One region of the Kitasatospora sp. MY 5-36 genome, then DNA from elsewhere that is predicted to be linked to it. Evidence: riboswitches for the same ligand, from Rfam matches in the RefSeq annotation. Region 1 holds a riboswitch; each other region holds the start of a gene.
What was found. A riboswitch is a leader RNA that binds a small molecule or an ion and turns the genes downstream of it on or off. The one in region 1 is predicted to bind cyclic di-AMP.

Region 1 (2,193 bases):
CCCCGGTCCGGTGCTGGTGCTCCGGGCCGGGGGCTTCGCGCTGGGTCCGCCCGGGCGGGTGCCTCAGGGCGGGTGCGTCAGGGGTTGAGGCCGCGCTGCTGGAGCCAGGGCTCCGGGTCGACCGGGGCGCCGCCGCCGGGGCGGACCTCCATGTGCAGGTGCGGGCCGGTGACGTTGCCGGTCGCGCCGACCTTGCCGATCTGCTGGCCGGCGGCGACCTTGCCGGAGCCCTTGGTGATCGCGGAGAGGTGGCAGTACCAGATCTCGGTGCCGTCGGGCAGGGTCTCGACGATCCGGTAGCCGTACGAGCCGGCCCAGCCGGCCGAGGTGATGGTGCCCTGGCCGAGCGCGTGGACCGGGGTGCCGGTGTCGGCGGCGAAGTCCAGGCCGGTGTGCAGGTTGGCCCAGTAGCGGGCGCTCTGGCCGTAGTGGGCGGAGAGCCGGTAGTCCGTCACCGGGAGGGTGAGGGCGGCGGCCTTGGCCCGCTCGGCCTCCTCGGCGGCGCGCTTGGCCTCGGCCTCCTTGGCGGCGGCCTTGGCCTCCGCCTCCTGGGCGGCCTGGAGCCGGGCGGTCTCCTCGGCGGCGGTGCGCTGGCTGTCGGCCTGGTTCTGGATGCGGGCGGCGAGCGCGAGGCCGGGGTCGGCGGAGAGGGCGACCGCCGTCTCGTCCGGGGCCTCGATGGCGGGGGCGGCGGCCGGGGTCGCCGAGGTGAAGCCGGTGGCACCCAGGGTGGCGGCGACGGCGGTGACGCCGAGCAGCGGGGAGGTTCCGCGGGTCTGACGCGGCATCCGGTGGCGGTTGGTCTCGGCCTCCGCGGCGAAGTCCTCCGGGCCGAAGGCCTCGGGGCCGTCCGGGCCGGGGTGGTCGAGGAGCTGGGTACCGGCTGCGAAGCCGGCCGGGTGTGCCGGGGTGTGCGTCGACGCCACGGAGGCGCGCTCCTTTCCTTCCTTCGCGCCTACCGGGTTAGCTGACGGGTTCGGAGCAGGAAGGTCTCCTACGGCCGGGCCGGAGCCCCGCCGATTCACCCCAAGGAACGTGGTTCCCCGGCTCCCTGACCTGCCCGGAGGCCGGTCGGTGGGATTAGGCGACGGCGCACGGTGCCGTCTGGGTACGGCGTTGACAACCGCGCTGCGTTATCAAACGTTAATCCTAGGAGGCTCTGATTCCAAGCCATCCGTTCGGAACAGCCCCGCAGCAGGTGATCGGACGTCAACGAACGGTCCCTCATGCACGGCCCCATCTGAGTACGCCTACTCATGTGCGGCCCGGCCGGGCCGCAGCATCCTGACGCCATGAGCGCACCGATGCAGACCCGCACCACGGCCGCCTACTACCTCCAGGCCGTCCTGTCCTTCGCCCTGTCGGGCACCGCCCTCGCCGTGGGGATCGTCTACCTGCCGGTCGGCGGGTGGACCCGGGCCTTCCTCGGACTCGGCCTCCTCTTCACGGTCAGCTCCGCATTCACTCTGGCGAAGGTGATCCGGGACCGGCAGGAGTCCAACGACATGGTCACCCGGGTGGACCAGGCCCGGCTGGAGAAGCTGCTCAGCGAGCACGACCCATTCAAGGTCGAAGGGGTCTGACCACCCCTCCCCCTCTTCTCCGACGCCTCCGACGCCTCCGACGCCCGACCGCTTGACGGCTAAGGCTATTAGCCTTAGCTTTATGGCTATCGGCAGCACCGCCGATGCCCCGCACCGGCGGCCCGAGGAGGACCCCATGAACGGCACCATCACCCCGAACACCCAGTACCTCACCGTCCCCGGCGGCCGGATCGCCTACGACGACACCCGGCAGGGCGACGGCACCCCGGTCGTCCTGCTCCCCGGCATGCTCGACAGCCGGGCCGCGTACCGGCACCTGCGCCCGCTGCTCGTCGCCGCCGGCCACCGGGTCGTCACCATGGACCTGCGGGGCTTCGGCGAATCCTCGATCACCTGGGACGACTACGGCCCGGCCGCCCTCGCCGGCGACGTCCTCGCCCTGCTCGACCACCTCGGCATCGAGCGCGCCGTCCTCGCCGGGAACTCGTACACCGGGGCGACCGTCGTCAAGGCCGCCGGGGACGCCCCCGAGCGGGTCGCCGGGATCGTCCTGCTCAACGCCTTCGTCGAGAACCCGCCGCAGGGCGCCCTGATGCGCGGCGCCATGGGCCTGATGGGCGCCGCCCTCGTCCACTGGCCGGCCGCCTGG
Region 2 (2,193 bases), on a different contig from region 1:
GTCGGCCGCGCCGCTGGGCGCCTACCCGTCGGTCGGCCAGCTGATCGCCTCCACCTACCTGGCCGCGCTGCCCACGCCGTCCCCGGAGGACCTGGCGCGGGCCGAGGCGGAGGCGGCGGCCGCCGCCGAGGCCGAGGGGGTCGTGGAGGGCTCCCGTGGCGCCCACGCGGCCGCCGAGGGGCCTGGCGGACGATAAGGACACCGCGCGCGGGTTCGCGCGCACCGAAGGGCCCGGAACGGATCGCGTTCCGGGCCCTTCCGCGTACTTCCCCCACCCCGTCCGTCCCGTACGGGAGTCACCCGGCAATGAAGGGGAATGTCCGTTCTGGCGCTATTTGAAAGGAAATAGGGAGCGTGGATTCACATGCTCCGATCGCGACCGCTCCCCCACCCGCCGGAGTGCGCCACTCCGCGATTCGACGCACCGTCACGCCACTCCTGAGGCGGAGCCAGTTGTCGGCTTCCACAACAGCATTGCCTGAAAACGATCATTTACGATCATGGCGAGTGGCAATTTTGGCAGTTTCCACTAAACCGTGATGCACATCACAGTGGTTTGCAGTTTGAACTTAAGTCTGATTAACGTGCTCCCCGTTCGTGACCACACGAACCCGGTCATCCGCAACGCCGAGTCCTGCCGTCGGATGTCCTGGAAGCGCGAAAACGCACCACGGCAGGAGCGGGGGACCCACAGGTAAGTCGCCCCGGACCGCTCTCCGGAACGGTCCAGGGCTAGGGGTGAAGCCGTGCTCACCGCACGGCCGGGCAACTCCAGCCCGAATCCGACAGCTCACCTCGCAGGCGTGGGAGAGGACCACGTCTTCATGCTGCCCACCAACGGCACCCGTCTGTCCGGCCGTACCCGTCGCGTGATCGCCGCCCTCGGCGTCGCGGGCGTCGGCCTCACCGTCCCCTGCCTCACCACCGGCACCGCCTCGGCCGCCTCCGTCGCCACCTGGGACAAGGTCGCCCAGTGCGAGAGCGGCGGCAACTGGAGCATCAACACCGGCAACGGCTTCTACGGCGGCCTCCAGTTCACCTCCAGCACCTGGTCCGCCTTCGGCGGCACGGCCTACGCGGCCCGCGCCGACCTGGCCACCAAGGACCAGCAGATCGCCGTCGCCGAGAAGGTCCTCGCCTCCCAGGGCCCCGGCGCCTGGCCGGTCTGCTCGGTCCAGGCCGGGCTCACCAAGGGCGGCGCCGCGGCCGCCGTTGACACCTCGGCGGGTTCGACCGCCGCCAAGCCCGCCGCGCCCGCCCAGAGCGCCAAGCCGGCCGCTCCGGCCGCTCCGGCCGCGAAGCCCAGCGCCAAGCCCGCGCAGCCCCAGACCCCCGCCGCGAAGCCCGCCGCGCCCGCCCAGGGCGACGCGCAGGCCTCCACCGACTCCGCCGCCTCCGGCAACCGGAGCGACTGGGTGCAGCAGCGCCAGCAGCAGGCCCAGGGCGGCGACTACACCGTCGTCGAGGGCGACTGGCTGTCCGCGATCGCCGACCAGCACAAGGTGCAGGGCGGCTGGCAGCGGCTGTACGACCTCAACCGCGGCACCCTGACCGAGGGCCCGGACACCATCTACCCGGGCCAGCAGCTGTCCTTCGGCGGCAACGGCCAGGCCCGGGCCGGCCAGTCCTCCGCCGGCACCTCCGGCTCGGACTTCACCTGGTTCGACCGCTCGCAGAAGTCCGGCCAGTCCGCGAACGGCGGTGCCGTGAACGCCCAGCCGACCGCGCAGCCCGAGGCCCCGGCCGCCAAGCCGTCCACCAAGCCGGCCGCGAAGCCCGCCACCAAGCCCGCTCCGCAGCCCCAGGCCCAGACGCAGACCCAGACCCAGGCGCCGGCCGCGACCGGCAGCATGGCCGCCGCGGTCTCCTTCGCCGAGTCGAAGGTCGGTCAGGCGTACGTCTACGGCGGCACCGGCAACGGCGGCTGGGACTGCTCCGGTCTGACCCAGGCCGCGCTGCGCGCCGCGGGCGTCTCCGTCCCGCGCGTCGCCGCCGACCAGGCCGCCGCCAGCACCCACGTCTCGCTGGACAGCCTCCAGGCGGGCGACCTGCTGTTCTGGTCCAACAACGGCAAGGACTCCGGCGTCTACCACGTCGCGATCTACATCGGCAACGGCAAGTACGTCGAGGCCGCCAACCCGAGCTCGGGCGTCCGCGAGCAGAGCATCGCCAACTGGGCCCCGGACTTCGCCG
Region 3 (2,193 bases), on a different contig from region 1:
GCCCGGCCGCACGAGGAGGTCCTCATGCGGCCGGGCCGGCCTGGGCGTGTCCCGCGCCCATGTCCGCCGTGCGGCGATCACCCGGTCGAGCGGTCACCCGACATGACCATCCCGGGCGATCGGTTCGCCCGCAGCGGCGGTGGTTCCTGGTACCCCGGAGCTCTCGGGGTCAGAGCGCGACGCCGTGCGCGCGCAGGTAGGCGACCGGGTTGATGTCCGAGCCGTACTCCGAGCCGTTGCGGATCTCGAAGTGCAGGTGCGGGCCGGTCACGTTGCCGGTGGCGCCGGAGAGGCCGATCTGCTGGCCGGCGGTGACGGTCTGACCGATCCTCACGCCGATCGAGGAGAGGTGCGCGTACTCGGCGTAGTGGCCGTCGGCGAGCCTGATCTCGACCTCGTTGCCGTAGGCGCCGCCGTTGCCGGCCTTGACCACGACACCGTTGGCGACGGCGCGCAGCGGGGTGCCGGTGGAGGCGACGAAGTCCTGGCCGGTGTGGTGGCCGGAGGCCCACATCGAGCCGGCCACGCCGTAGGCGGTGCCGAGCCGCGGGCTCGCCAGCGGGGCGACGAAGCCGGAGGTGGCGGCGGCGACCGGAGTGGCGGTCACGGCCTGGGCCGGAACGGCGACCTGGAGCTGGGTCTCGAGCTGCGCGGAGGGCTTGGCGGCCTCGGTCTGCACCTGGACCTGGGCCTGCGGCTTGGCGGCCTGGGTCGCCGGAGCGGACGGCTTGGCGGGCTTGGCCGGGGCGGCGGGCTTCGCCGGGGCGGCGTCGGCGGCCGGGGCGGCGTGGCCGGACAGCGCGAGCTGCTGGCCCGGGAAGATCAGGTTCGGGTTGGCGCCGACGACCGAGCGGTTCTGCTCGTACAGCGCGTGCCAGCCGCCCTCGACGTTCTTGGCGTCGGCGATCTTGGACAGGGTGTCACCGCTGACGACGCGGTAGCTCTCCTGCGTGGCCTGGGCGGCCGGAGCGGCGGCCTGCGTGGCCTGCTTGGCCTCGGTGGAGGCGGCGACCGGAGCGGCCGGGGTGTGGGCCTGGGCGCTCATCGCGGTGACGAGCGGGAGGGCGAAGGACACACCGGTGACGGCGGTGGCGATGCCGATGCGGGCGGCGCGGGGCAGGGCGATACGACGAGCCTGTGCAGGCATGGAATTTTCCTCTCCGACGCCTGCGAGGTGAGCTGTCGGGTTCGGGCTGGAGTTGCCCGGCCGCTTGCGCGGCTTCACCCCAAGCCGGTCCTGGACGCCCGCGCCCTGAGGCGCGAACTCCGGTCCGGCGACTTACCTGTGGGTCCCCCGCTCCTGCCGTACAGAGTTCGTTTCGAACCACCGGGCAGCGGCAGGACTCGGCGTTCCACCCGGCGGATCCGTCCGGACTGGCCGGGCGGTCGCTGAACTAAAACCCATCCGTTCGGGTGAAGCAATGTCGATCTCTTGAAACGGCAACGATCCCCCCTGTCCCAGTGACCCTCCGCAGGCCCGGGCCCACGGTGCGTACACAACCCATTCACCGCCCGCCACTGATCCACGACCCTGCGCCGAGATCGGCCACGCCGCGCACCCGTCCGCTCACGCACCGCCAGCCGCCAACACACCCACCGGTGACCCTTGTCACGTGCGCCTCGGCAGCGCAGGATTCGCCCGTGGCCACCTCCGAGGCCGGCACCCTGCGCCTGGGCACCGCGCAGGGTCGCTGGGTACTAATGGCGACGGTGCTCGGCTCCAGCATGGCGATGCTGGACGGCACCGTGGTGAACGTCGCGCTGCCCCGGATCGGCGCCGACCTCGGCGCCTCCCTCGCGTCCCTGCAATGGACCCTGAACGCCTATCTGCTCACCCTGGCGGGCCTGATCCTGCTCGGCGGCGCGCTCGGCGACCGCTACGGGCGGCGCAAGGTCTTCCTGATCGGCGTGGTCTGGTTCGCCGTCGCCTCCGCGGCCTGCGCCGCCGCGCCGAACATCCACGTGCTGATCGCCGCCCGCGCCGTCCAGGGCATCGGCGGGGCACTGCTCACCCCCGGTTCGCTCGCCATGCTCCAGGCCGTCTTCCACCCTGACGACCGCTCGGCGGCGGTCGGGCTCTGGTCCGGCCTCGGCGGGGTGTCGGCGGCGGTCGGCCCCTTCCTCGGCGGCTGGCTGGTGGACGGCCCCGGCTGGCGCTGGATCTTCCTGCTGAACCTGCCGCTCGCCGCCGCC
Region 4 (2,193 bases), on a different contig from region 1:
AGGACCAGGTGGCCCGCGGCCAGGAGCAGATGACCCAGCTCCAGGGCGGCCTCGCCGAGGTGGCGGGCGAGCAGTACCGCAGCGGCGGCATCGACCCGTCCGTCCAGCTGATGCTCTCCTCGGACCCGTCCGGCTACCTGGACAAGGCCTCCACCGTCCAGCAGGCCAGCACCAGTCAGGCCGAGGCGCTCAAGGGGCTGCTGGACCAGCAGCGCCGGCTGGACCAGGAGAAGACCGAGGCGGCCGCCGTGCTCGCCTCGCTGGACACCACCACCAAGGACCTGAACCAGGCCAAGTCGGACGTCAACACCAAGCTGAAGGCCGCCCAGGACCTGCTGAACTCGCTGAGCTCCGCCGACCGCGCCGCGCTGCGGGCCCAGCAGGCGCAGGACGACCGCGCCTCGCGCGGCAGCGACCGGGTCGACCTCGGCAGCCTGCCGCCGGCCAGCGGCTACGCGGCCACGGCGCTGGCCAAGGCGATGAGCAAGCAGGGCTCGCCGTACGTGTGGGGCGCCACCGGGTCGACCACCTTCGACTGCTCGGGCCTGATGGTCTGGGCGTACGGGCAGGCGGGCGTCTCGCTGCCGCGCACCTCGCAGGAGCAGGGCCACTACGGCACCCGGATCCCCTCGCTGGACCAGGCCCAGCCGGGCGACCTGGTGATCTACGGCCCCGACATGCACCACGTCGGGATGTACATCGGCAACGGCATGGTGGTCCACGCGCCGCACACCGGCGACGTGGTGAAGGTGATGAAGGCCGACGCGATGTCGATCAACACCATCCGCCGGGTCTGACGGACCGACACGCCCGGGGGGCTCCCGCGGGGGCCTGTGAAAAGCGCCACCCCCGTTCGGGGTGGCGTTTCGGGTTTCCGGCCCTTCGACGACCACATGGTGAGAACCGATCAGCCTTGTGTGCGTCAATGGTCACCATCGGTCATTTTCACAAAGGAACTTGGGTAATCTTCTGTCTTTTTTCTGACAAGGATTTGAACCGATCACGGTTCAGTTACTAGGGTCATGCTCCGAACCACCGCACTGTCGATCGCCCAGCCAGGGTGGCGGCGGTGGTTACCGTCGAGTTCGCAAGGCAGCGGGACAGGTCGAAGCGACTGTCCGACAGGGGAGCCCAGTGGTAGGGGGCGCTGCGGAGCGGAGCCGGGGAACCACGTTCCTCCGGGGTGAATCGGCGCCAGGTCGGCCGGTGGAACGGCCGTGAGGCGTCGTAGGGCATGCTTCCGGCCCGAACCCGTCAGCTCACCCGGTAGGCGGCCGTAGGAAGAAGGAGTCCGCCTTCGTGGCGTCCCATCGTCGTCCCAAGCCCGCCGGCCGCGCCCGGGTCTCGATCCTGACCGGCGTCGCCGCCGCAGCCGTCGTCCTCTCCGCGCAGGGTGCCCACGCGGACCCGCAGCCGACCAAGGAACAGGTCAAGGGGCAGGTCGACCAGCTCAACGAGCAGGCCGAGGTCGCGACCGAGAACTACAACGCCGCCCAGGCCAAGCAGCAGGACCTGGAGAAGCAGGTCTCCGGCCTGCAGGACCAGGTGGCCCGTCAGCAGGCCCAGGTCACCGAGCTCCAGGGCGGCCTCGCCGAGATCGCCGGCGAGCAGTACCGCAACGGGGGGATATCCCCCACCGTCCAGCTGATGTTCTCCTCCAGCCCGGACAGCTTCCTCAGCCAGGCCGACGCGCTGAACCAGGCCGGCAGCACCCAGAAGGGTCAGCTGAAGGAGCTCCAGGAGCAGCAGCGCAAGCTCGACCAGGACCGCAACGAGGCCCAGGGCAAGCTCGCCGAGCTGGAGTCGACCACCCAGCAGCTGAAGGCCTCCAAGGACGAGGTCCAGGGCAAGCTGAAGGCGGCCCAGGACCTGCTCAACACGCTGACCGAGCAGGACCGCCAGGCGCTGCGCCAGGCCGAGGAGAAGGCCGCCGCCGAGGCCAAGGCCAAGGCCGACGCCGCCCAGGCCCAGCAGCAGCAGGCCGACCGCGCCTCCCGCGACAACAGCCGCGGCAGCCTCTCGGCCCCCACGACCACCGCTCCGGTGAACGTGGCCCCCGGCAGCTCGCGCGGTGCCGCCGCGCTGTCCGCCGCCGCCTCCAAGATCGGCAGCCCGTACGTCTGGGGCGCCACCGGCCCGGGCTCCTTCGACTGCTCCGGTCTGATGGTCTGGGCGTACAACCAGGCCGGCGTG

Region 2: it holds a riboswitch for cyclic di-AMP, as region 1 does, so the genes downstream of both, AE652_RS49170 (transglycosylase family protein) here and AE652_RS19320 (M23 family metallopeptidase) in region 1, are expected to answer to the same signal.
Region 3: it holds a riboswitch for cyclic di-AMP, as region 1 does, so the genes downstream of both, AE652_RS17350 (LysM peptidoglycan-binding domain-containing M23 family metallopeptidase) here and AE652_RS19320 (M23 family metallopeptidase) in region 1, are expected to answer to the same signal.
Region 4: it holds a riboswitch for cyclic di-AMP, as region 1 does, so the genes downstream of both, AE652_RS14805 (NlpC/P60 family protein) here and AE652_RS19320 (M23 family metallopeptidase) in region 1, are expected to answer to the same signal.

Annotation. Positions count from the first base shown of each region.
Region 1 is NZ_LFVW01000275.1:9,554-11,746, reverse strand. Features, by position in the region: gene AE652_RS19320 (M23 family metallopeptidase) at 78-926, opposite strand; cyclic di-AMP (ydaO/yuaA leader) riboswitch at 939-1,097, opposite strand; gene AE652_RS19315 (YiaA/YiaB family inner membrane protein) at 1,293-1,583, shown strand; gene AE652_RS19310 (alpha/beta fold hydrolase) at 1,666-2,193, shown strand, end outside.
Region 2 is NZ_LFVW01000101.1:15,276-17,468, forward strand. Features, by position in the region: gene AE652_RS08375 (hypothetical protein) at 1-196, shown strand, start outside; cyclic di-AMP (ydaO/yuaA leader) riboswitch at 647-817, shown strand; gene AE652_RS49170 (transglycosylase family protein) at 804-2,193, shown strand, end outside.
Region 3 is NZ_LFVW01000238.1:4,652-6,844, forward strand. Features, by position in the region: gene AE652_RS17350 (LysM peptidoglycan-binding domain-containing M23 family metallopeptidase) at 170-1,147, opposite strand; cyclic di-AMP (ydaO/yuaA leader) riboswitch at 1,150-1,350, opposite strand; gene AE652_RS17355 (MFS transporter) at 1,702-2,193, shown strand, end outside.
Region 4 is NZ_LFVW01000201.1:1,529-3,721, reverse strand. Features, by position in the region: gene AE652_RS14810 (C40 family peptidase) at 1-797, shown strand, start outside; cyclic di-AMP (ydaO/yuaA leader) riboswitch at 1,136-1,289, shown strand; gene AE652_RS14805 (NlpC/P60 family protein) at 1,300-2,193, shown strand, end outside.